DNA from 2 places in the Skermanella rosea genome. Region 1 is predicted to be linked to the other one. Evidence: riboswitches for the same ligand, from Rfam matches in the RefSeq annotation. Region 1 holds a riboswitch; the other holds the start of a gene.
The links. A riboswitch is a leader RNA that binds a small molecule or an ion and turns the genes downstream of it on or off. The one in region 1 is predicted to bind S-adenosylmethionine.
Positions count from the first base shown of each region.

Region 1 (4,665 bases):
AGGTCTCGCCCGTGACCAGGGCCCGGCGCAGTTCGCTCCAGGCCGGATGAAGCCGGCCCGGCGGCGTCGTGCCCGCCTGCGGCATGGCGCCGTGGCGACGGACCTCCTCCTCCAGGGCGGCGGCGGCGCGGTCGTGCTGCTGCGCGATCTCGCGCACCATGGCCTGGACCTTCGGGTCGGCGATCTTCGTCTCGGCCTGCCGAAGCCCGTCGACGCCCTGGAGCGTGACCGCGATCAGCGGCGACAGCACGTCGGAGATGTCGGCCGGCCCCAGCCGGCTGATCCTGCGCCCGGCCGTCCCGTCCGTCTGTTGCTGCTGCTGCGACCGCCCCATGGCCACGGCGAGCCACAGGGCGCCGATGCCGATCATGACGACCGGGATCGGGTTGTTGCGGATCGCGTCGCCCAGGCGGCTCGGATTGCCGCGCATCACGTCCTTCACCAGATCCACCGCCCCGGAGGTCAGCTGGCCCGGCGACAGCCGGAACTCCAGCTCGTCCAGCGTCTGGTCCATGCGCGCGCGGATTCCCGCGATATCGCGCTCGATGTCCTCGGGGCTGCGGTTGGCCGCACCCTGGTCGGAGCCGGACTCCGACCCCGGTCTCCCGGTCGCTCTCAGATCGTCGTTGTCGTCGCTGCGGTTCATCCCGTCAAACTCCATGCCCCATTTGCCGCAAATCAACACCAGCGGAGGGTCAGTGTTCCGGGAGCGGGGCCGCCGGACCGCCCGGAGCGTTTGTCCGGGGCCGCCGATTCCGTTATGGAAGGCCCATCTTCAGCGACACAAGCGATCCGAGGCGGCGATGACTTTCGATGTGGAACGGGCGCGGGCCGAGACGCCCGGAACCCGTCACGTGACCCACTTCAACAATGCAGGCGCCGCCCTGCCGCCGCAGCCGGTGCTCGACGCGGTCGCCGCCCATCTGGACCTGGAAGCCCGCATCGGCGGCTACGAGGCGGAGGCGCAGGCCCGCGACGGCATCGAGCGCGTCTACGACTCGGTCGCCGCCCTGCTCGGCTGCGGGCGGGAAGAGGTGGCGCTGGTGGAGAACGCCACGGTGGGGTGGGATATGGCCTTCTATTCGCTGCGGTTCGAACCCGGCGACAGGATCCTGACGGCGATGGCGGAGTATTCGAGCAACTTCATCCCCTATCTCCAGGTCGCCCGGAAGACCGGCGCGGTCATCGAGGTGATCCCCAACGACGCCCTGGGACAGCTCGACGTGGCGGCCCTGGCGGACAGCGTGGACGACGAGGCGCGCGGACCGGCGAAGCTGATCTCGATCACCCACATCCCGACCAACGGCGGCCTGGTCAATCCCGCCGCGGCGGTCGGGCGGATCGCCCGCGCCCGCGGCATCCCCTATCTGCTGGATGCCTGCCAGACGGCGGGACAGATGCCGATCGACGTGGACGAAATCGGCTGCGACATGCTTTCGGCGACCGGGCGCAAGTTCCTGCGCGGGCCGCGCGGCACCGGCTTCCTCTATGTGCGCAAGGGGCTGCTGGAGCGCCTGGAGCCGCCGATGATCGACAACCACGCGGCCACCTGGGTGGCACCCGACCGCTACGAGCTTCGCCCCGACGCCCGGAGGTTCGAGAATTGGGAAAGCAACGTCGCCGCCAGGATGGGTCTGGGCGCCGCCGTGGACTACGCGCTGAACTGGGGCCTGGATGCCATCTGGGAGCGGATCAGGAGCCTTGCCGACCTGCTGCGCGGCCGACTGGCATCCCTGCCCGGCCACGAGGTGCGCGACCTGGGCGAGACCCGGTGCGGCATCGTCACCTTCACCGCCCCGCGCCCCGCCGCCGAGATCAAGCGCGACCTGGCGGCGCGCGGCATCAACGTGTCGGTGACGGCCGCCCCCTCGACCCGGCTCGACATGGAGGCGCGCGGCCTCGACGAGATGGTCCGCGCCTCGGTCCATTACTACAACACGGAGGAGGAGATCGACCGGCTGGTCGCGGCGCTGCGCTGACGCGGTCTCCGGGGAATCCCCTCAGCCGACCGGCCGCCACCAGTCGGCGACGGCGCGCCGCCGCGCCTCCTCCAGACGGTCGCCGCGGAGCACCAGGCGAAGATGGATCTCCGGCCGGCCGCGCCGGCGCGACTCGACGACCAGGTAGAGATGCGTCCAGGTGCCCAGGCCGCGGTGGACGGCGGCGAAGACCCACTCGTACCGGTCGGGCTCCCGCGCGGTGGCGCGGCTGCCGCCGGTGATCAGTTCGATGCTGTCGTCCGGGCCGCACAGGGGAATGGTCGCGGGAGCGACCGGCAAGCGTTCAGACATGAATAAACCCTCCTGGCTCAAGTGCCGAGGAGGGCTGACGCGGCGGCTCGTTCCCGATTGATTGCCGGTCCAGGCCGCATCGTCCCCCGAAAGGGACCACCACCTTGCCCGGGTCGGCAGGTTGGTGTCGGGCGCCAGCCCAACTCTTGATGCTGGCTCTCCTGTATCCTGCCGATGGCGACATGCGCAACCGTTTTCCCCGCGGCATGGGTATGCGTCAAAACACCCCTTTATAAAGAACTATGGCGAAAACCTGAAAAATCCGATAACTTGGCCGTGTATCGCTGGACCTGGAGCGACGCCGTGGTTTCCACCTCCCCCATCTCACCCGAGCTGATGCGCACCGCGCCCAAGGTGCGGGACCTGACGCCGCAGACGCAGGCGTTCAACCAGGAGATCAACCGGCAGGTCAGCGACACCAACGGCGGCATGAAGGTCAACGCCAAGACGGAGCCGCTGACCGGCATCACCAGTTCGATCGTCGGCGAGGACCGCCGGGCGGTCCAGGAAACCAACGCCTCGACCAAGCCGGGCGCCCGCGTCCCGGCGCTCACCGGTGCCACCAGCGCCTTCGTGACCGAGATGAAATCGGCCGACCAGAGCAACGTCGAGAGCATGGCCGCGGCAGGCGCCCGCGCGCGCACCCTCGGCCAGGGTCCCGGCGGCGGCCGACTCGACCTGAGCGCCTGAGTCGAACCGCCCGTCAAGCCGCCCGCCGATCCGTTCGACCTTCTTGCGCTGTACCCCGGTGCTATTGTCGGGGGAGAATCCGTTTACCATGGTCAGTGCCCTGCAACATGGCAGCGCGGAGAGGAACCGACACGATGGCCCAGCATACGGACACGCCGACCGGGAGCACGCTGCCCCGACGCCTGAAGGCGATGGACCTGATTCCCGACCTGATCCCGCTGGCGGGCGCCCGGATCGTCGATGTGGGCTGCGGCGAGGGCGCACTGGTTCGGGCGCTGGCACGCCGCGGCGCCCATGTCATCGGCATCGAGATCCTGGACGAGGCGCTCTCCAAGGCCAGGGCGGCGGAACCCGTCGCGGGCGAGCGCTACGTGAAGGGCGTGGGCGAGGACCTGCCGCTGCCCGACAACAGCGCCGACGCCGTCGTCTTCATGAACAGCCTGCACCATGTGCCGGCAGCCCACATGGGCAAGGCGCTGCGCGAGACCGCGCGCGTCCTGAAGCCAGGCGGCCTGGCCCTGGTGAACGAGCCGGAACCGACCGGCGGATATTTCCAGCTCACCAGGCTCCTGGACGACGAGACGGAGGTCCGGGCCCTGGCCTATGCGGCGGTGAAGACCGTGGACGCGCTGGAACAGGTGGATGAACTGTTCTACCTGAATCCGGTGAAGCACGAGGATTACCAGAGCTTCGCCGACCGCATGGCCGGCATCGATCCGACCCGTTCCAGGCTGATCCGCACCCGCGACGCGGAACTGCGCGAGCTGTTCGAAACCTTGGGGGAGCGGCGGGAGGGTGCCTGGTGGTTCGACCAGCCGGCCCGGATCAACCTGCTGCGAAAGCCGACACAGTGACTGAACCGCGTACCGAGACCGAGCTGCCTTTCGTCGATTACCAGTATCCCGCCAAGGACCCCGCCGGACGCCGGATCGCCATCATCGGCGAAGCGCCCGGCGCCGAGGAGGCCCGCACCGGCAAGCCCTTCGTCGGCGCCAGCGGCCGGCTGCTGGACGAGAACCTGAAGTCCGTCGGGCTGGAGCGCGCCGCCTGCCTGATCGGCAACACCTTCCGCTACCAGCCGCCGGGCAACAAGGTGACCCACTTCTTCTCGTCCCGCACCAAGGCGCGCAAGATGGGCGTCGAGGTCGCGGAGGACCTGGGTCCCATGGGCACCTCCGACTACTGCCTCGCCCGGTACGCCGGCGAGGTGGAGCACCTGCGCCGGACCCTGGCCGAGGTGAAGCCCGCCGTGATCATCGCGCTCGGCCGCACGCCGATGTGGGCGCTGACCGGCCAGAGCGGCATCACCGCGCTGCGCGGCCAGGAACTCCCCTGCCGCCTGTTCGCCGACGCGATCGTGATCCCGACCTTCCATCCCAGCTACATCCTGCGCGGCAACCGCATCGAGGAACCCCTCTTCCACGCCGACGTGAAGCTGGCCGCGGAGCGGGCGGGATGAGAGTGCCGAGGTGTCGCGGCGGAGCCTGCCGCGGCACCATTTGACTTTTGAATTACCCAAAAAGTGTTATATGAATGATTATCACCCTTGCCGGTGGTGGAGTTGCAAATCTCTGTAATTACCCAATAAACTGATTTCTAGCGAAGCGATGTCCAAGCGCACAGTGAATCCGAAGCGGTCGATCCGACCCGCCCCTCTGACGACCGAGGAAAAATGTTGGTTGGA
Region 1 is NZ_CP086111.1:757,079-761,743, reverse strand. It holds gene JL101_RS03565 (PA2169 family four-helix-bundle protein) at 1-646, opposite strand, end outside; gene JL101_RS03560 (aminotransferase class V-fold PLP-dependent enzyme) at 804-1,979, shown strand; gene JL101_RS03555 (hypothetical protein) at 2,001-2,291, opposite strand; SAM-I-IV-variant riboswitch at 2,339-2,449, opposite strand; gene JL101_RS03550 (hypothetical protein) at 2,562-2,981, shown strand; gene JL101_RS36480 (class I SAM-dependent methyltransferase) at 3,116-3,835, shown strand; gene JL101_RS03540 (uracil-DNA glycosylase) at 3,832-4,440, shown strand; gene JL101_RS03535 (hypothetical protein) at 4,661-4,665, shown strand, end outside.

Region 2 (18,080 bases), 790 kb from region 1:
CCTGCGCGCGGCGGAGGCGGGGTGACGACGCGTCGCAGCTACTACTGCCAGTACTTGTGCGGCTGGCGATGATTACAAATAAATGACTCAGTTGACCTTGGCCTAGCGCTTTGTGGTATGCGTGTCGGACGATGGAACGTTGCAGCCTCCCTGGAGTCGACTGCCCGTCCCGTCGGCATGGTGCGCGCCGTTCCGCGGATCGCCCTCCCGCCCGGGATGGTCCCTGATCGCGGCCAAGCGGCGGCTGGCCATGCATGTGCAACCCGAGCACCGCAAGCGAGAGCATGGCCGACCTCATGATCGATCAGCTTGTCCAGAGCGATCTCCGCTCCGGCAACCTGGAAGTCCGACTGGCCGAATCCTCGGCCGAGGTTGATGCAGCCCAGGCGCTGCGATACCGAGTGTTCTATACCGAGATGGCGGCCCGGCCGACCGCGGAGATGGCGGCCCGGGGCCGGGATTTCGACAGCTTCGACAGGGTCTGCGACCACCTCCTGGTCATCGACCACAACCTGGGCTCCGGTGCCTCCGGCGTGGTCGGAACCTACCGGCTGATCCGCCGTCCCGCCGCCCGCTCCGCCGGCCGGTTCTACTCCAGCGACGAATACGACATCTCGCTGCTGGCGGGCTATCCGGGGGAGGTCCTGGAACTGGGCCGCTCCTGCGTCGACGCCGCCTACCGCTCCCGGCCGACCATGCAGCTCCTGTGGCGCGGCATCGCAGCCTATGTCTTCCAGTACGACATCGCCCTGATGTTCGGCTGCGCCAGCCTGCCGGGCACCGATCCGCGGAAGCTGGCCCTGCCGCTCTCCTTCCTGCACCACAACCATCTGGCTCCCCCGGGCCTGCGGCCGGTGGCGCTGCCGGACCGCTACACCGGCATGAACCTGATGGAAGAGCACGAGATCGACATGCGGGCGGCCCTGAACCTGCTGCCGCCGCTGATCAAGGGCTATCTCCGCCTGGGCGGCTTCGTCGGGGACGGCGCCGTGATCGACGAACAGTTCAACACCACCGACGTCTGCATCGTGGTCAAGACGGACCAGGTCACCGACAAGTATTCCAAGCATTACGAACGGCGGCGGGACGCCCTGGTATCGTGACCGCGGCATGACGAGGGCGGCATCCGGATGACGGCGCGCAAACCCGACGGTCCCATGGGGTCGCCCCTGCTCGGCATCGCCCGCCTGGTCGTGTACGGCGTCTTCACGGTCCTGCTGATGCCGGTGCAGGCCCTGCTGGTGTTGCTGCGCTCACCCCTGCGCCACCGCCTGCCCAGGGCCTACCACGCGGCCTGCACGCGCATCCTGGGCCTGCAGGTCGCCGTGACGGGCCGGCCGGCGCTGTCGCGTCCCACGCTCGTCGTCTCCAACCATTCCTCCTACCTGGACATCATCGTCCTGGGCTCGCTGGTTCCCGGCTCCTTCGTGGCCAAGACGGAGGTGGGGGGATGGCCCTTCTTCGGCCTGCTGGCCAAGCTCCAGCAGACCGTGTTCGTCGATCGCAAGGCGCGCAACGCCGGGACCCACCGCGACGACATGCGCAGCCGGCTGGAGGACGGCGACATCCTGATCCTGTTCCCCGAAGGGACCTCCTCCGACGGCAACCGGACCCTGCCGTTCAAGACGGCGTTGTTCAGCGTCGCTGCGCTTCGTGTGGATGACCGTCCGATCAGGGTCCAGCCGGTGTCGGTCACCGCGGTCAAGCTGGACGGGATCCCCCTGGGACGGGCACTGCGGCCGTTCTACGCCTGGTACGGCGACATGGAGCTGGTCGGCCATGTCTGGCAGATGGTCAAGCTGGGCCGGGTGACGGTGCAGGTGGAATTCCACGAGCCGGTCGACGTGGAGGCGTTCGGCAGCCGCAAGGCGCTGGCCGACCATTGCTGGCGCGTGGTCGCCGCCGGGGTCGACCGCGCGGTCTCGGGGCGGGGGATGGCGGTGCCGCCGCCCCGCCGCCCGGCGGCTTCCGAAGGGACCGGCGGAAGCGCCGTGGCGGGCGCCGCAGCAGGATGACGCGGCGCCGGGCGCGCCGGTCAGGCGCGTTCGTTCGCGAGGCGCGCGGCGTTGGCGGAAGCCACCTTGTGGATCGGCACCAGCCCCGCATCGGCCATCCGGATCACGGCCTCGGTCAGCTTGATTGCCGCGTTCGTGGCATTGACGAAGCTGCACTGGACATAGTTCTGCTGGACGCGGACGATGTCGGCGGGCGTGCGGCAGGTCGCCAGCTCCGTCACGGCCTTCGTGGTCGTGCCGGCCTGGCCCATGAACCACGCGCTCCAGCCCTCGAACATGGCCCTGTAGCTGTCCATCATCGCGTGGTGGGACTCGATGGCCGCCTCGATCTTCTCCTGGCCCATCAGGGTGAATTCCGGATTGGTCATCGCCACGGGGTCGCCGACCGCCTGCATCATCATCGCGGTGCGGTAGCCGATCGTCTGCACCGAGGCGAGAGCCATCTCCTGGGTCTTTTCGGCGGTGCGCGCGAGATCCTGCCCTGCTGCGACGAGGCGGCCGAGATTGCGGCGGTGGGCGGCGATAGCGCGCGGGGAAGCGATCATCATGGGTTTCACATCGTTATGGAAAGCGGCGCGCGCGCGGGAAGGCCGGCGGTGCCTCACACAAGGGCAACGTACCCCAAGCCGCGGCGTTCCGCATCCAAAATGCTGCAGTGCAAAAAAAACAGGGTGCCGGAATCTCAGATGCCGGCGCCGTCGCTGACCGACTCGGACAGGGCTGCCCGGATGGTTCGGACGGTGTCGGCGAAGTGGACGGTGTCCCGTTCGCGCGGGCGTGCCAGGTCCACGTCGAAGTCGCGGACGATCCCGGCCGGCTTGCCGCCCAGCAGCACGACCCGGTCCGCCAGATAGACGGCCTCGTCCAGGTCGTGGGTCACGAACAGCATGGTCGTGCCGGTCTCGCCCCACAGCCGCAGCAGTTCGTCCTGCAGGCTCTGCCGGGTGATCGCGTCCAGGGCGGAGAACGGCTCGTCCAGCAGCAGCAGGTCCGGCCGCACCGACAGGGCGCGGGCCAGGTTGATGCGCTGGCGCTGGCCGCCGGACAGCTGGTGGGGCCAGCGCCCGGCCATGTCGGCGAGGCCGACCAGCGACAGCGTGTCGCGCGCGCGGGCCAGCCGGTCGGCCTTCGGCAGCCCGGTGCCCTCAAGCCCGAAGGCGACGTTCTCCAGGACCCGCCGCCAGGGCAGCAGCCGGGCCTCCTGGAAGACCAGGGCCACCGGGCGGCGGCCCGTCTCGGCCCCGACCGGCATCCGCACGGTGCCCGCGGCGGGGGCGGTCAGCCCGGCCAGCACGCGCAGCAGGGTCGACTTGCCAACGCCCGACGGCCCGACGACCGCCGTGAAGGAGCCGCGCTCCAGTTCCGCGGTGAAGCCGGACAGCACCGGCGGGGCCGCGCCATAGGCGATGGCGAGGTCCCGGATATCGACGACGTTTTCGGTTAGCGCTGCCATCTGAGCAACCGGTCCCTGATCTGCACGAAAAGCGCGTCGGTCAGGCCGTACAGCGCCGCTATCGTGATCATGTAGACGACGACCACGTCGGTCGCCAGGAGGCTGGACGCCTGGATCATGCGCTGGCCCAAGCCTGGCACGCCGAACAGCTCGGCCGCGACCACCGCCATCCAGGCCTGCCCCAGCCCTGTCCGCACGCCGGCCAGGATGCCGGCGGTCGATCCGGGCAGCACGATCTTGACCAGCTTGGCCCAGGTGCCGCGATGCCCGAAGGCATCGGCCACCTCCAGCAGGTCCTTGTCGATCGCCTTGGCGGCGCCGTAGGCGGCGTAGTAGTTGATCCAGAACACGCCAATGATGATGATGAAGGTCGCGGCCGCCTCGCTGATGCCGAACCAGACGATCGCGAACGGGACCCACGCAAGGCCCGGGACCGGCCGCAGCAGCCGGATCACCCACGACAGCGCCGCCTCCAGCTTGTCGTAGAGCGCCGTCGCGATGCCGAGCGCCACGCCCAGGCCGGTGCCGAGCGCCAGCCCGAGCAGGTAATGGCGGAGGCTCGCGACCACCGCGTCCAGCCAGAACCCGCCCGAGATCTCGCGCAGGAAAGCCTGCGGCAGGCTGGTGGGCGGCGGGAGGAACAGCGGCGAAACCAGGCCGAGGCGCGGGACCGCCTCCCACAGGATCAGGAAGGCGGCCAGTCCGACGAGGGCGAGCAGGGATCGTTGCATCAGCGGAACGTCACGGTGCCGGAACGGAGGCGCGCGCTCAGCGCGCCGTTGCCCGGTAGAAGCTGTCGTCGAACAGCACGTTCAGGTCGGCCGCCTTCTCCAGCACGCCCAGTTGCAGCTGGAAGTCCTGCATCACCCCGGTGGCGTCCTTGATGGTCATCGGGTCGGCGACGAACTTGCTGGCCGGCGACACCACGGCCTTCTCGAAGGTCGCGAGGTCGGTGATGCCCTTGCCCAGGCCCTTCTGCAGGTGCTTGGCGGCCCGGTTCGGCTCCTCCTTCAGCAGGGTCGTGGCCCGGGTGTTCAGCGCGACGATCGTCTTGGCGGCCTCGGGGTTGGCCTTGACGAAGGCGCCGGTCAGCGCCAGCACCGAACCCGGCTGGTTGGGCAGCATCTGGCCGCCCAGCGCCAGCAGCTTGGTGTTCGGATCGCGCTGCCGGACCACGGTCAGGGTCGGCTCGCGGATCGTCGCGGCATCGACGGCGCCGGCCAGCAGCGCCTGCTGGGTCGCCTCGATCCCCATGGCGGTGATCTGGTAAGTGGCGGGATCGGCCTTCACGACGTTCTGCAGCCAGTAGCGCAGGACGGTGTCGGGCACGGATCCGGGCGGCTGGGTCGCGATGCGGACCGGGCGGCCCTCCTGCTCGACGAACTCCTTGAAGCCGGCGGCGGTCGCGGCGTTCGCCTGGGTGCCGAAACCGCCGCGCCCGACCACGGTCATCTCCTCGATCGCGGCGGAGGCGTAGACCTTCACGTCGATGCCGCGGGCGCTCGCCACCATGATCGGGCCGATTCCGCCGTAATAGGCGTCGAGCGTGCCCGAGGCCAGGGCGCTGATCATGGCCGGGCCCGACTCGAACTGCGTGAGCTTGAGGTTGAGCCCGGCGTCCTTGGCCCAGCCCTCGCCGTCGATGACGAACAGCTGTCCGGACCCGACCACGGGGATGAACCCGACGCGCACGTCGGCGGCCTGGGCCGCCGATGCGCCGCCGGCGATCAGAACAGCGGCTGCGGCCGCGAGACGGCGCGCCTTGGACAACAGAGTCGACATGACGGGAACTCCCTGGACGAAAGCCGAAACTACAAGCCCGGCTATATAGAGGGAGGGGGCGAGGCGTGCAAGCTGAAGTGTGAAATCCCGCATTTCACACTTTCGAAATGCCTAAATCAGATCCGGGCCAGCGCCTGGTCCAGATCCTCGATCAGGTCGGCAGCGTCCTCCAGCCCGACAGACAGGCGGATGCTGGCCGGGCTGATCCCGACCGCCGCCTTGTCCTCGTCGGTCAGCTTCTGGTGGGTGCTGGTCGCGGGATGGGTGATCAGGCTCTTGCTGTCGCCCAGGTTGTTGGAGATCTTGACGATCCGAAGCCCGTTCATCAGCCGGAATGCCTCCGCCTTGCCGCCGGCGACGTCGAAGGCGATCAGCGTGCTGCCGCCGCCCATCTGGCGCTGCGCCAACTCGTACTGGGGATGGCTCTTCAGGCCGGGATAGAGCGTCCTGGCGATCTTGGCGTGCCCGTCCAGGAACTCCGCGATCCGCTGGGCCGCGTCGGTCTGGGCGGCGACCCGCAGGTCCATGGTCTCCAGCCCCTTCAGCAGCAGCCAGGCGTTGAACGGGCTCAGCGCCGGGCCGGTGTGGCGCAGGAAGGGGGCCAGCGTCTCGGCGAACTTGTCGTCGCACAGGATGGCACCGCCCAGGCACCGGCCCTGGCCGTCGATATGCTTGGTCGCTGAATAAACCACGATGTCGGCGCCGAACTCCAATGGCCGCTGGAGCACCGGCGTCGCGAACACGTTGTCGACCACCACGCGGGCGCCGGCGGCATGGGCCAGTTCGCAGACCAGGCCCAGGTCCACGATGTCGAGCATCGGGTTGGACGGCGTCTCCAGGAACACGACGTTGGCCGGGCGGCCCAGGGCTTCGCGCCACTCCTCCGCCTTGGTGCCGTCCACCAGGGTCGTTTCGATCCCGTACTGGGGTGCCAGGTTCTTGACGATGTGCAGGCAGGACCCGAACAGCGCGCGCGGCGCCACGATGCGGTCGCCCGCCTTGAGCTGGCACATCAGGGCCGCGAACACCGCCGCCATGCCGCTGCCGGTGGCGAAACAGCGTTGCGCCCCCTCGTACGCCGCCAGCCGGTCCTCGAACATGGCGACGGTCGGGTTGCGGAAGCGCGAATAGACATAGCGCAGCCCGTCGGTCGCGAAGGCGGCCTCGGCCTCCTCCGCCGAGCCGTAGACATAGCCCGAGGTCATGAAGATCGCTTCGCAGGTCTCGTCGAAGCCGGTCCGCAGGGTCCCGGCATGGACCATGCGGGTGCGCGGCCGCAGCTTCGCGGGGGTGGCCGCGGGATTGCCGTTCTCGGGGAAAGTATCGTTCTTGGTCATGGTGTCGTCGCTCCGCCCGCCGTTGCGGGTACACAGAAAGCCCCGACCGACAAGGGATCGAGGCGCGGATGCGACTCCAAACCTTTTTAGCAGCTTATTTTACGTGGCCTGCAAGCCGGTCGCCAAATCACCACGTTTCGCGGGTTCTAGCCGGAGCGGGGGAGGGCGTCAAGATCCATGTCGAAAGCGCCGCGGCCCCGGTGCCGCGCCGCCGCGCATACGTCTTATTAACTATGTTTCTGTACTCAGGGCCTCTGCTTTTGTCTCAATCATGCTCAGACTCTCCGGGTCGCTGATGAAAACCTTCCTTAAACGGCACGCGCGGGTGATCTCGATCGTGGCAGCCCTGGTCGTCACCGGGGCGCTTACCGGCGGCGCCGGGCTGGCCTATGTCTACGCCTCCGGCTCCGGCGGTGCGGCGGCACTGCTCAGCCGGATCGACCGGCAGGAGGTCGGGCAGAGCGAGTTCGCCGATCGTCTCGCCGCCGGACGGATCGCCTCCCTCGCCGTCGCCGGCAACCGGATCGAATTCACCGACCGCGACGGCGTCCAGGGCGTCACCACCGTCCTGTGGACCGACGCCCTGCGTCAGGCGGTCGCGGCCCCCGGCATCCCCATGACCGTCGAGCCGGCGGAGGGCGGCGCCCTGCTGACCACCAACCGCTGGCTCGACGTGCTGCTGAAGCTGAACATGGTGGGCTTCCTGGCCTTCGCCCTGGTCTTCATGGTCGGCATGATGCGCTCGCCGGTCAAGAAGGCGGGCACCGCCACCTCCCACGTCCGGTTCTCCGACGTGGCCGGCGTGGACGAGGCGAGAGCCGAACTGACCGAGCTGGTCGATTTCCTCAAGCACCCGGCCCGGTTCAAGGGCATCGGCGCCGGCATCCCCAAGGGCGTCCTCCTGGTCGGTCCTCCCGGCACCGGAAAGACCCTGCTGGCCCGCGCCGTGGCGGGGGAGGCGGGGGTGCCGTTCTACGCCGTCACCGGGTCCGACTTCGTGGAGATGTATGTCGGCGTCGGCGCCGCGCGCATCCGCCGGCTGTTCCGCGACGCCCGCAAGCGAGCGCCCTGCATCCTGTTCATCGACGAGATCGACGCGCTGGCCCGGGCCCGCGGCGCCACCTCGCCGACCGGCGGCCAGATCGAGACAGAGAACACCCTGAACCAGCTCCTAGCCGAGATGGACGGCTTCGCCCGGGCCAGCGGCCTGATCGTGATCGCGGCGACCAACCGGGTGGACGTGCTCGACCCGGCGATCGTGCGGCCCGGCCGGTTCGACCGGCACGTCTTCGTCGGCAATCCCGACATCAAGGGCCGCGCCGCCATCCTGGCGGTTCATGCCGCCCGCGTGGCGCTGGACGCCGACGTGGACCTGACGCTGGTCGCGCGCGGCACGCCCGGCATGTCGGGCGCCGACCTCGCCAACGTCGTCAACGAGGCGGCGCTCCGGGCGGCCCGCTCGGGCCGCTCCCTGGTCTCCATGGCCGACTTCGAGCAGGCCCGCGACAAGATCGTCATGGGCGGCGAGAAGGCCACCGTCATGTCCGAGGACGAGCGCCGCCTGACCGCCTTCCACGAGGCCGGGCACGCGCTGGTCGCCTGGCGCTCCAGGCATTCCGACCCGGTCCACAAGGTCACCATCGTGCCGCGCGGCCGGTCGCTGGGCATGATGGTCCGGCTGCCGCTGGAGGACCGCTTCTGCCTGTCCCGGGCGCGGCTGGAGGCCGAGCTGGACGTGACCATGGGCGGCAGGGCGGCCGAGGAGATCGTGTTCGGCAGGGAATTCGTGACCACCGGGGCCGCCGGCGACATCCAGATGGCGACCGACATCGCGACCAAGATGGTCACCACCTGGGGCATGTCCGACCGATTCGGCATGGTCGCCTACGGCGGGGGCGCGGCACCGGCCGCCGCGACCGCCGCGCGCTCCCCCGCCGGCGAGCCGGGCGCGCTGTCGCCCCAGGTCGCCGAGGAGGTGCGGGGCATCATCGACGCGGCATACCGCCGCGCATACGACCTGATCGCCGCCGACCTGCCCCGCCTGCACGAACTGGCCGACGGCCTGCTGCGCGACGAAACCCTCGATGCCGCCGCCGTCCGGGCCATCCTGGAGCGGGACGCGGACCGCGGGGCGCCGCCCAGCGTCAGGCTTGTCCAGGCCGATCCCGACCATTATGAAGTGGCGGTATGAACCGGCCCGACCGCGACCGAGCCGCAATGATCAAGGTGCCGCAATGAAGAAGTTCCTCCTGGCCGCCGCCGTCCTCGCCCTTGCGGGATGCGCCGACAAGCCCGCCGGGCCGGGCGCCGCCGTGGTGACCCCGGAAGCCGCCCCCCTGATCACGCTGGATGACAGCGACCGCACGATCATCGACGAGACCCTGCAGACGGCGTCGCGCGGGGGCGTCGGCAAGCCGGTCCAGTGGTCCAACCCGGCGACCGGCAAGAATGGCGCCGTCACGGTGATCCGCCAGGGCTATACCCGCGACGGCAAGCTCTGCCAGGAATTCCATCTGGTCGCCAGCAAGGGCGTCGTCCGCGCCCAGCAGGTCGGCAAGGCCTGCCGCCAGTCGGGCAAATGGTCCCCCGAAGGCGGCTACACCCTGGGGAGCTGAAGCTTTCCCCAGGCACCATCCGGATAGCGGCTGGGGAGATTGCCGCGAAGGCGGAAGCTTAATCCGCCGAGTGGCCCTCCACCTCCGCGAAGTTCCTGATCACGGCATCCCCCTCGGGAAATTGGGCGACGGCGGACTGATCGACCCTTGATGTCTCGCCAAGCGCGGCCTGGGTCAGGCGCCGCGATTCACGCAGCTCATGCAGCGCTATCTCGTTGCGCAGGAGGTTCTTTCTATCCTCGAGCCGAGCCTTGCTTTCAGGGCTCATCTTGGATCGCAGGCCTGCGAAGCTCTTGCGTCCACTCATGGGGTCAACCCTTCCTCTCTCAACTCGTCGAGATACACGTCATAGAGATCATCGGCGGCCGGTGTTATTTCTCGGTGGAGTCGCTATAAATTGAAGTCATAACCGTAGGTCGGGTAGAGCGAAGCGGCACCCGACAAAGCAGGCGCGTTGATGTCGGGTGCCGCTTCGCTCTACCCGACCTACGGGTTACTATCTATTACTTGTATCTTCCAAGGGATCGAAGCGGATATCTGCTTCCATCGCCGTCCATCTGCGGCCCGAATCCTTCTCTGTCTCACCCGCTCAGCATCGCCCGCAGCCGGTAAAGCTCGTCCAACGCCGCCTTCGGCGTCAGATCGTCCGGGTTGATCGCCTTCAGCGCCTGCTCAACCGGCGATGGCCCGGACGGTGCCGCCGGTTCCGGCTCCTTCCGCCGCAGGGCGACGCTGAACAGCGGCAGGTCGTCGGCCAGCCGCGCGACGCTCACGCCGTGCTCGCCCTTCTCCAGGATCTCCAGCACCTGCTCGGCCCGCGCGATCACCGCCTCCGGCAGCCCGGCCAGCTTGGCGACGTGGATGCCGTAGCTGCGGTCGGCCGAGCCCGCCGCGACCTCGTGCAGGAAGACCACCTCGCCCTGCCACTCCTTGATCCGCATGGTGTGGCAGGACAGCCGGGGCAGCTTGGCGGCCAGGGTCGTCAGCTCGTGGTAGTGCGTGGCGAACAGCGCCCGGCAGCGGGTCGCCTCGTGCAGGTGCTCGACGCAGGCCCAGGCGATCGACAGCCCGTCGAAGGTCGCCGTGCCCCGGCCGATCTCGTCCAGGATCACCAGCGCCCGCGGCCCCGCCTGGTTCAGGATCGCCGCCGTCTCGACCATCTCGACCATGAAGGTGGACCGCCCGCGCGCCAAGTCGTCGGCGGCGCCGACCCGGCTGAACAGCCGGTCGACCACGCCGATCCGGCAGCGCTCGGCCGGAACGAAGCTGCCGATCTGGGCCATCACAGCGATCAGCGCGTTCTGGCGCAGGAAGGTGGATTTGCCCGCCATGTTGGGGCCGGTCAGCAGCCACAGCCGGTCGTCAGGCCCCAGGTCGCAGTCGTTGGCGACGAACCGCGACCCGTCCGACGCGGTCAGCGCCGCCTCGACCACCGGGTGGCGGCCGCCCCTGATATCGAACTCCAGGCTGTCGTCCACCACCGGCCGGCAATAGCGCCGCTCCTCCGCCAGCTCGGCCAGCGCCGTCGTCACGTCCAGCAGGGCCAGCGCGCGGGCGGCCTCGCCGATCCGGTCGGCCCGGGCGGTCACGTCGCCGACCAGCTCGTCGAACAGCGCCAATTCGACCGCCACCGCCTTGTCGGCCGCCTCCGAGATCTTCCGCTCCAGCTCGCCCAGCTCGACCGTGGTGAAGCGGACGGCGCTCGCCAGCGTCTGGCGGTGGATGAAGGTCTCCGACGCCTTGCCGGACATCAGCTTGTCGGCGTGGGTCGGCGTCACCTCGATGTAATAACCCAGCACGTTGTTGTGCCGGATCTTCAGCCCGGATACGCCGGACAGGTCGGCATAGCGCGCCTGCATCGCGGCGATCAGCCGGCGGCTCTCGTCCCGCAGGGTCACGAGATCGTCCAGGTGGAGCGCGAAGCCGCGCGCGATGAAGCCGCCGTCGCGGGCCAGCAGCGGCAGGTCGGGCGCCAGCGCGCGTTCCAGCCGGTCGATCAGGGTGGAATGCTCGCCCAGGCCCGCCGCCGCCGTTTCGATCCCGGCGGGTCCCGGCGTCATCCCGGCGGCGCCCAGGACGCGGCGCATCTCCACGGCGCGCACCAGCCCGTCGCGGACGCAGGCCAGGTCGCGCGGACCGCCCCGGCCCAGCGACAGCCGCGACAGCGCCCGCTCCATGTCGGGGCATTGGCGCAGCAGCGCCCGCGCCTCGGTCCGGACCCGATCCTCCGCCAGGAAGAACTCCACCATGTCCAGCCGGCCGGAGATCTCGGCCCTGTCGGTCGACGGGGCCGACAGCCACGCCGCCAGCAGGCGCGCCCCCGGCCCGGTCACGGTGCGGTCGATCGCGGCCAGCAGGCTGCCGCGGCGCTCGCCGGTCAGGGTCCGGGTCAGCTCCAGGTTCCGGCGGGTCGCCTGGTCGATCTCCATGACGGCACCCTGGGCCAGCTGGCGCGGCGGGTTCAGCCGCGGCACCCGGCCTTTCTGGGTCAGCTCCACATAGTCCACCAGGGCGCCGGCCGCGGCGACCTCGGCCCGGCTGAAGCTGCCGAAGGCGTCCAGCGTGCCGACGCCGAACAGGTCGAGCAGCCGGCGCCGGCCGTTCTCGCTGTCGAACCGGCTGTTCGGCTGGACCGTCAGCCGGCTCTTCCACTCGCCGAACAGGTCGAACAGGTCGGGCTGCTGGACCAGCCGCTCGGGCAGCACCAGCTCCTGCGGGTCGAGCCGCTGGAGGGCCGCCGCCAGCCCGTCGCGGCTCACCGGCTGGAGCGTCAGCTCGCCGGTGGACAGGTCCAGCCAGGCGAGGCCGGTGCCGCCCGCCGTCTCGGCCAGCGCGCCCAGGAAATTGTTGGCGCGGGCGTCCAGCAGGCTGTCCTCGGTCAGCGTGCCGGGGGTGACGACCCGCACCACCGCCCGCTTGACCACCGACTTGCCGCCACGCTTCTTGGCCTCCGCCGGGTCCTCCATCTGCTCGCAGATCGCGACCCGGTGGCCGTGGCGGATCAGGCGCAGCAGGTAGTTCTCGTGGCTGTGGACCGGCACCCCGCACATCGGGATGTCCTCGCCGTTGTGCTGGCCGCGCCGGGTCAGGGTGATGTCGAGCGTCGCCGCCGCGGCGACCGCGTCGTCGAAGAACAGCTCGTAGAAGTCGCCCATCCGGTAGAACAGCAGGCAGCCGGGATGGGCCTGCTTGATCTCCAGGTACTGCGCCATCATCGGAGTCGAGGCGGACGGGGCGGCGGGGGAGGCAAGCGTTGTGTCGGGCACGGCAACCGGATCGCTGTCGGAAAGGGTGTTCTCGGAGGGTTTCTTCTCTGGCGCTCTCATGGCGGCGCCACCCTAGCACGCCGGGCGCACCATGGCCTAGGCACGCGGCTGCGCCGGGGCTAGACTGGGCTCAAGGACTATGAAATAGGCACGTACACGGGGGAATGCACCATCATGGCCAGGAACAACGCCAATACCAGACGGGTGCGCGAGATGGTGGCCCTGTTCGAGAACCGCCCCGATTTCGACCGGGCCGTGGTGGCCCTGATGCGGGCCGGCTTCGACCGCACCGACCTCAGCGTCCTGTCCAGCCACGAGTCGATCGACGTCGCGGGCCGGCCGGCCATGCCGCGGGACGAGGCGCTGACCGCGCTCCTGGGCGATCTCAACTACGCCTTCCCGCTGACCACCGCCGGCCTGATCGCGATCGTCGGCGGCCCGATCGCCGGCCCGATCGCGGCGTTGGTGGCTGCCGGAGTCGGCGGCGCCGCGGTCAAGGAATACCTGGACGAGGTGACCGCCCACCCGGAGACCGACGATTTCGCCCGCGCGCTGGAAGCTGGCGGCGTGATCCTGTGGGTCTGCGTCGATGACGACCCGGAGAAGGAGCGGCGCGCGCGCGACGCCCTGACGGGAGCGGGCGGGCGCAACGTCCATGTGGCGGAGCGTGAAAAGGCGGCGGAATCCGGCGCCGGCGACAATTGACCGGCATCGCCCGATCGCCCCGGCTGCCGCTTTTTATCGGAGGGTACTTCACCGCTTCTGCGTTCCTTCCCCTCTCGCGCCGATTCTTCTTCTTCGTTGTTGAAGGATCCATGACGGCCCCGGCTCCCCGGAGGCGTCACTCGATCCAGCCACGGCGAGGTCAAGGTCATGCGCGAAGCGGAGACACCGTCCGATAGGGCCGGCGACACGGGGGGAGCGGACGGGCCGCCGCTCCAGCGCTCCATCGGCATGACCCAGATGGCCTTCTACGCGCTGGGCAGCATGCTGGGCGCCGGCATCTACGGCCTGATCGGCAAGGCGGCCGGGCAGATGGGCAACGCGATCTGGCTGGCCTTCCTGGTCAGCATGGTCGCGGCGCTGCTGACCGGCCTGTCCTACGCCTCGATCGCGAGCCGCTATCCGAAGGCCGCCGGGGCCGCCTACGTCACCCAGCGGGCCTACCGCCAGGCGATGCTGACCTACGTGGTCGGGCTGGCGGTGATGTGCTCCGGCCTGACCTCGGTCGCGACCCAGTCGAGGGTCGTCGCGGAGAACCTGCAGCAGCTCGGCATGCTGGAGGGCGTGCCCGTGACCGTGCTGGCCCTGGGCTTCCTGCTGGTGCTGGCCGGCATCGTCTTCCGCGGCATCCGCGAATGCATGTGGCTCAACGTCGTGTGCACCACGGTCGAGGCGTTCGGCCTGATCCTGGTCATCGCGGTCGGGTTCAGCTACTGGGGCTCGGTCGACCTGCTGGAAACGCCGCCGCCGTCAGATGCGGCCAGTGGGGCGACCGGCGGGTCATCGGGCGGCGTCGGCGGCATCACGGCGCTTCTGGTGATGCAGGGGGCGGTCCTGACCTTCTTCTCCTTCATCGGGTTCGAGGACTCCATCAACGTCGCGGAGGAGGTCAAGAACCCCCGCAAGGTCCTGCCCTGGGGCATCATGCTGGCCATGGTCGCGGCGACGCTGATCTATATCGCGGTCTCGATCACCGCCGTCTCGGTCGTGCCGTGGCGCGACCTGTCCAGCGCCGCGGGGCCGCTGACCGAGGTGGTGGCGCGGGCGGCGCCCTGGTTCCCGCCGGTGGCCTTCCTCGGCATCACCGTCTTCGCCGTCACCAACACGGCGCTGCTCAACTACGTAACCGCCTCCAGGCTTGCCTATGGCATGGCCCAGCAGGGGCTGCTGCCGCGCGTCCTGCGCCGGGTCCACCGGACGCGCCGGACGCCCCACATGGCGGTGCTGGTCCTGCTGGCGATGATCACCGGCCTGGCCCTGCTGGGCGACATCACCCAACTCGCCTCGGCGACCGTGCTCCTGCTGCTGCTGGTGTTCTCGATCGTCAACGGCGCCCTGGTGATCCTGAAGCTCCGGCCCGGCGAACCCGCGGGGGGCTTCGAGGTGCCGATCTTCGTGCCGGCCCTGGGCGCCATGGTCTGCGCGGCCCTGCTGGTCAACCGCTTCGCCACCGGGGACTGGCAGGCACCGCTGATCGCGGGCGCCATCCTGGCCGGCATCCTGGGCCTCTACGCCCTGATGCGACCCCGGCACGTGGAGGAGGACGACCTGGCCGCGGCGGCGCAGGCGGAGCCCGCGGAATGAGGGCGGCCCGTTCTTCCCGCCCCTATTCCGCCCGCCCTCATTCCTCCCGGTATCCCTTGTCGCGCATGCATTTGGCGAAGATCTCCCGGCGATAGGAGAATTGCGGGGTCTCCGGGCTGGGACGGCGCGGATAGCCCCGCAGCTGCATCTTGACGTCGACCTGCTCGGCGCATTCGCTCTCGGCGACGGATTGGGCGCTTCGGGTGGGCTCCCACCGCGTCGCATTGTCGCTGCCCGAGCAGCCGCCGAGGATCAGCAGGGCCGCCGCTGCCGGGGAAAACGCATTCCGGATCATTGTTTCTCCTTGCCGCGGCCTGTCCCGAAGATGCTTAACCAACTAACGGTTAATCGCCGCCCCGGGCAATCCAGTCATGCGATTACAACCGTCTTGCGGAGCGATTTCACTATGATACCGTTCACCACAAGATAACAGGCCTACCTCCCCCTGCCTTTCGTCATGGGTGACAGGGGAAGATCCGGCCGCCACCACGATCGCCCGCGGCCCAGTCCCTGCGCCGGCCGCTGGCCGTCCATGAGGAAACGTATGTCCGACCAAGACAAGCGCGTGACCGAGGAGGAAGCTCTCCTGCTTCACTCCAGCGGCCGCCCCGGTAAGCTCGAGATCGCCCCGACCAAGCCGCTGACCACCCAGCGCGACCTGTCGCTGGCATATTCGCCGGGCGTCGCCGTGCCGTGCCTGCGCATCCAGGAAGATCCTTCGACCGCCTACGACTACACGGCCAAGGGCAACATCGTCGCGGTGATCTCCAACGGCACCGCGGTGCTGGGGCTGGGCGACCTGGGCGCGCTGGCGTCGAAGCCGGTGATGGAGGGCAAGGCCGTCCTGTTCAAGCGCTTCGCCGACGTCGACGGCATCGACCTGGAGGTGGACACCTCCGACGTGGACGAGTTCATCAACTGCGTGCGCTTCCTGGGGCCGTCGTTCGGCGGCATCAACCTGGAGGACATCAAGGCGCCGGACTGCTTCATCATCGAGCAGCGCCTGCGCGAGGTGATGGACATCCCCGTCTTCCACGACGACCAGCACGGCACCGCGATCATCGCCGCCGCCGGCCTGATCAACGCGCTGCACCTGACCGGCCGCCGGATCGAAGACATCAAGATGGTGATCAACGGCGCCGGTGCCGCCGCGATCGCCTGCGTCGAGCTGTTCAAGTCCATGGGCCTGCCCCATGACAGCGCGATCCTGTGCGACACCAAGGGCGTGATCTACCAGGGCCGCACCAACAGCATGAACCAGTGGAAGTCGGCGCACGCGGTCAGGACCGAGGCGCGGACCCTGGCCGAGGCGCTGGAAGGCGCCGACGTGTTCCTGGGGCTGTCGGCCAAGGGCGCCGTCACCCAGGACATGGTCAGGTCCATGGCCGCCAAGCCGCTGATCTTCGCGCTGGCCAACCCCGACCCGGAGATCACCCCGGAGGAGGTGCGCGCGGTGCGGTCCGACGCGATCATCGCGACCGGCCGGTCCGACTATCCCAACCAGATCAACAACGTCCTGGGCTTCCCCTACATCTTCCGCGGGGCGCTCGACGTGCGCGCCTCGACCATCAACGACGCGATGAAGATCGCCGCCGCCCGCGCCATCGCGGCGCTCGCGCGCGAGGACGTGCCGGACGAGGTGGACGCGGCCTATTCCGGCCGCCGGCTGCGCTACGGCTCGGAATACATCATCCCGGTGCCGTTCGACCCGCGCCTGATCGTGACGATCCCGCCGGCGGTGGCCCAGGCCGCGATGGAGAGCGGCGTCGCGCGCAAGCCGATCATCGACATGACCGGCTACCGCAACGGGCTGCGCACCCGGCTCGACCCGACCGCCGACAGCCTCCAGCTGATCTTCGAGAAGGTCAAGGCCAACCCCCGGCGCGTCGTCTTCGCCGAGGGCGAGGAGGAGCGGGCGATCCGCGCCGCCCTGGCCTACCGCGCCGCCGGCTACGGCACGCCGATCCTGATCGGCCGCGAGGAGGTGATCCGCGACCAGGTCGTGGCGCTGGGCCTGTCGCCGGAGCAGACCGGGCTGGAGATCCACAATGCCCGCCTGTCCGACGCCAACCGGCGCTATACCGACTACCTCTACCGCCGGCTCCAGCGCCGGGGCACGCTGCACCGCGACTGCCAGCGGATGGTCAACCAGGACCGCAACGTCTTCGCGGCGCTGATGGTCGCCCAGGGCGACGCCGACGCCATGGTGACCGGCCTGACCCGAAGCTTCGCGACCTGCTACAAGGACATCACCCTGGTGATCGACCCCCGGGCCGGCCAGCGCGTGTTCGGCGTGTCGGTGGTGGTGACCCGGAAGCGCACCGTCTTCATCGCCGACACCACGGTGAACGAGCTGCCGACCACCGAGGAATTGGCGGAGATCGCGGTCCAGACCGCGGCCAAGGCGCGCCAGATGGGCCACGAACCCCGAGTCGCGTTCCTGTCCTTCTCCAATTTCGGCCAGTACATGCGCGGGCGTGCCGAGCATGTGCGGGACGCGGTGGCGCTGCTCGACCAGCGGCGGATCGACTTCGAGTACGACGGCGAGATGTCGGCCGACGTGGCGCTCGACCACGACCTGATGAAGCGGCTCTACCCGTTCTGCCGCCTGTCGGGTCCCGCCAACGTGCTGGTCATGCCGGCGCTGCACGCGGCCAACATCGGGGCCAAGCTGCTGCAGAAGATGGGCGGCGGCCAGTTGGTCGGCCCGCTGCTGATAGGCCTGGACAAGCCGGCGCAGGTTGTCCAGATGGGCGCGTCCGTGTCGGACATCGTCAACGCGGCGGCGCTGGCGGCGCACGACTCGCTGCAGTGGTGACCGGTTTCCGGGACCGGGCCCCTCCCACGCGGGAGGGGTCCTTATCTTGCCCGGAGATTAATCTTTTGTGACGCATGTCCCTGCGGGCATGAAACGGTGTAATGTGTGGTCTAGTAACGACCGTTCATTGCTTGCGCCCCGCCCGCCCCGTGCCATCATGCCCTCACCGGTAGTCCCGACGACGATACCGCTCCTTCTCGGCGGACCCCTGGTGCTGGCGCTCGGCATCGTCCTGCTGGGGCTCGCCGCGGTGGGCGCCATCACCTGGGGCGCCGCCGCGGTGGGGTTGCTGTCCGCGGTCGCGGCGGCGGCGCTGGCGACGCGCGTCTACCGGCGCGACGCCGCCGACGTCGCCACGTATCTCCAGTCCCTGGGGGAGGCCGGGGGCGCCGTCCCCATGCCCGAAGGACTTTCACCGACCGCCCGCCTGCTCGCGGCGTCGGCCTCCAGGACCCACGGCGAGTGGCTGGAGCGTGGCGAACGGTTG
Region 2 is NZ_CP086111.1:6,061,142-6,079,221, forward strand. It holds gene JL101_RS28405 (GNAT family N-acetyltransferase) at 285-1,103, shown strand; gene JL101_RS28410 (lysophospholipid acyltransferase family protein) at 1,131-2,015, shown strand; gene JL101_RS28415 (phasin family protein) at 2,036-2,563, opposite strand; gene JL101_RS28420 (ABC transporter ATP-binding protein) at 2,698-3,468, opposite strand; gene JL101_RS28425 (ABC transporter permease) at 3,456-4,199, opposite strand; gene JL101_RS28430 (ABC transporter substrate-binding protein) at 4,237-5,250, opposite strand; gene metZ (O-succinylhomoserine sulfhydrylase) at 5,367-6,587, opposite strand; SAM riboswitch at 6,653-6,731, opposite strand; gene ftsH (ATP-dependent zinc metalloprotease FtsH) at 6,883-8,778, shown strand; gene JL101_RS28445 (RT0821/Lpp0805 family surface protein) at 8,822-9,202, shown strand; gene JL101_RS28450 (hypothetical protein) at 9,261-9,509, opposite strand; gene mutS (DNA mismatch repair protein MutS) at 9,784-12,528, opposite strand; gene JL101_RS28460 (hypothetical protein) at 12,643-13,173, shown strand; gene JL101_RS28465 (APC family permease) at 13,342-14,775, shown strand; gene JL101_RS28470 (hypothetical protein) at 14,813-15,070, opposite strand; gene JL101_RS28475 (NADP-dependent malic enzyme) at 15,320-17,593, shown strand; gene JL101_RS28480 (ATP-binding protein) at 17,751-18,080, shown strand, end outside.
Region 2: linked by a shared signal. The riboswitch ahead of metZ (O-succinylhomoserine sulfhydrylase) and the one ahead of JL101_RS03555 (hypothetical protein) in region 1 are both predicted to bind S-adenosylmethionine.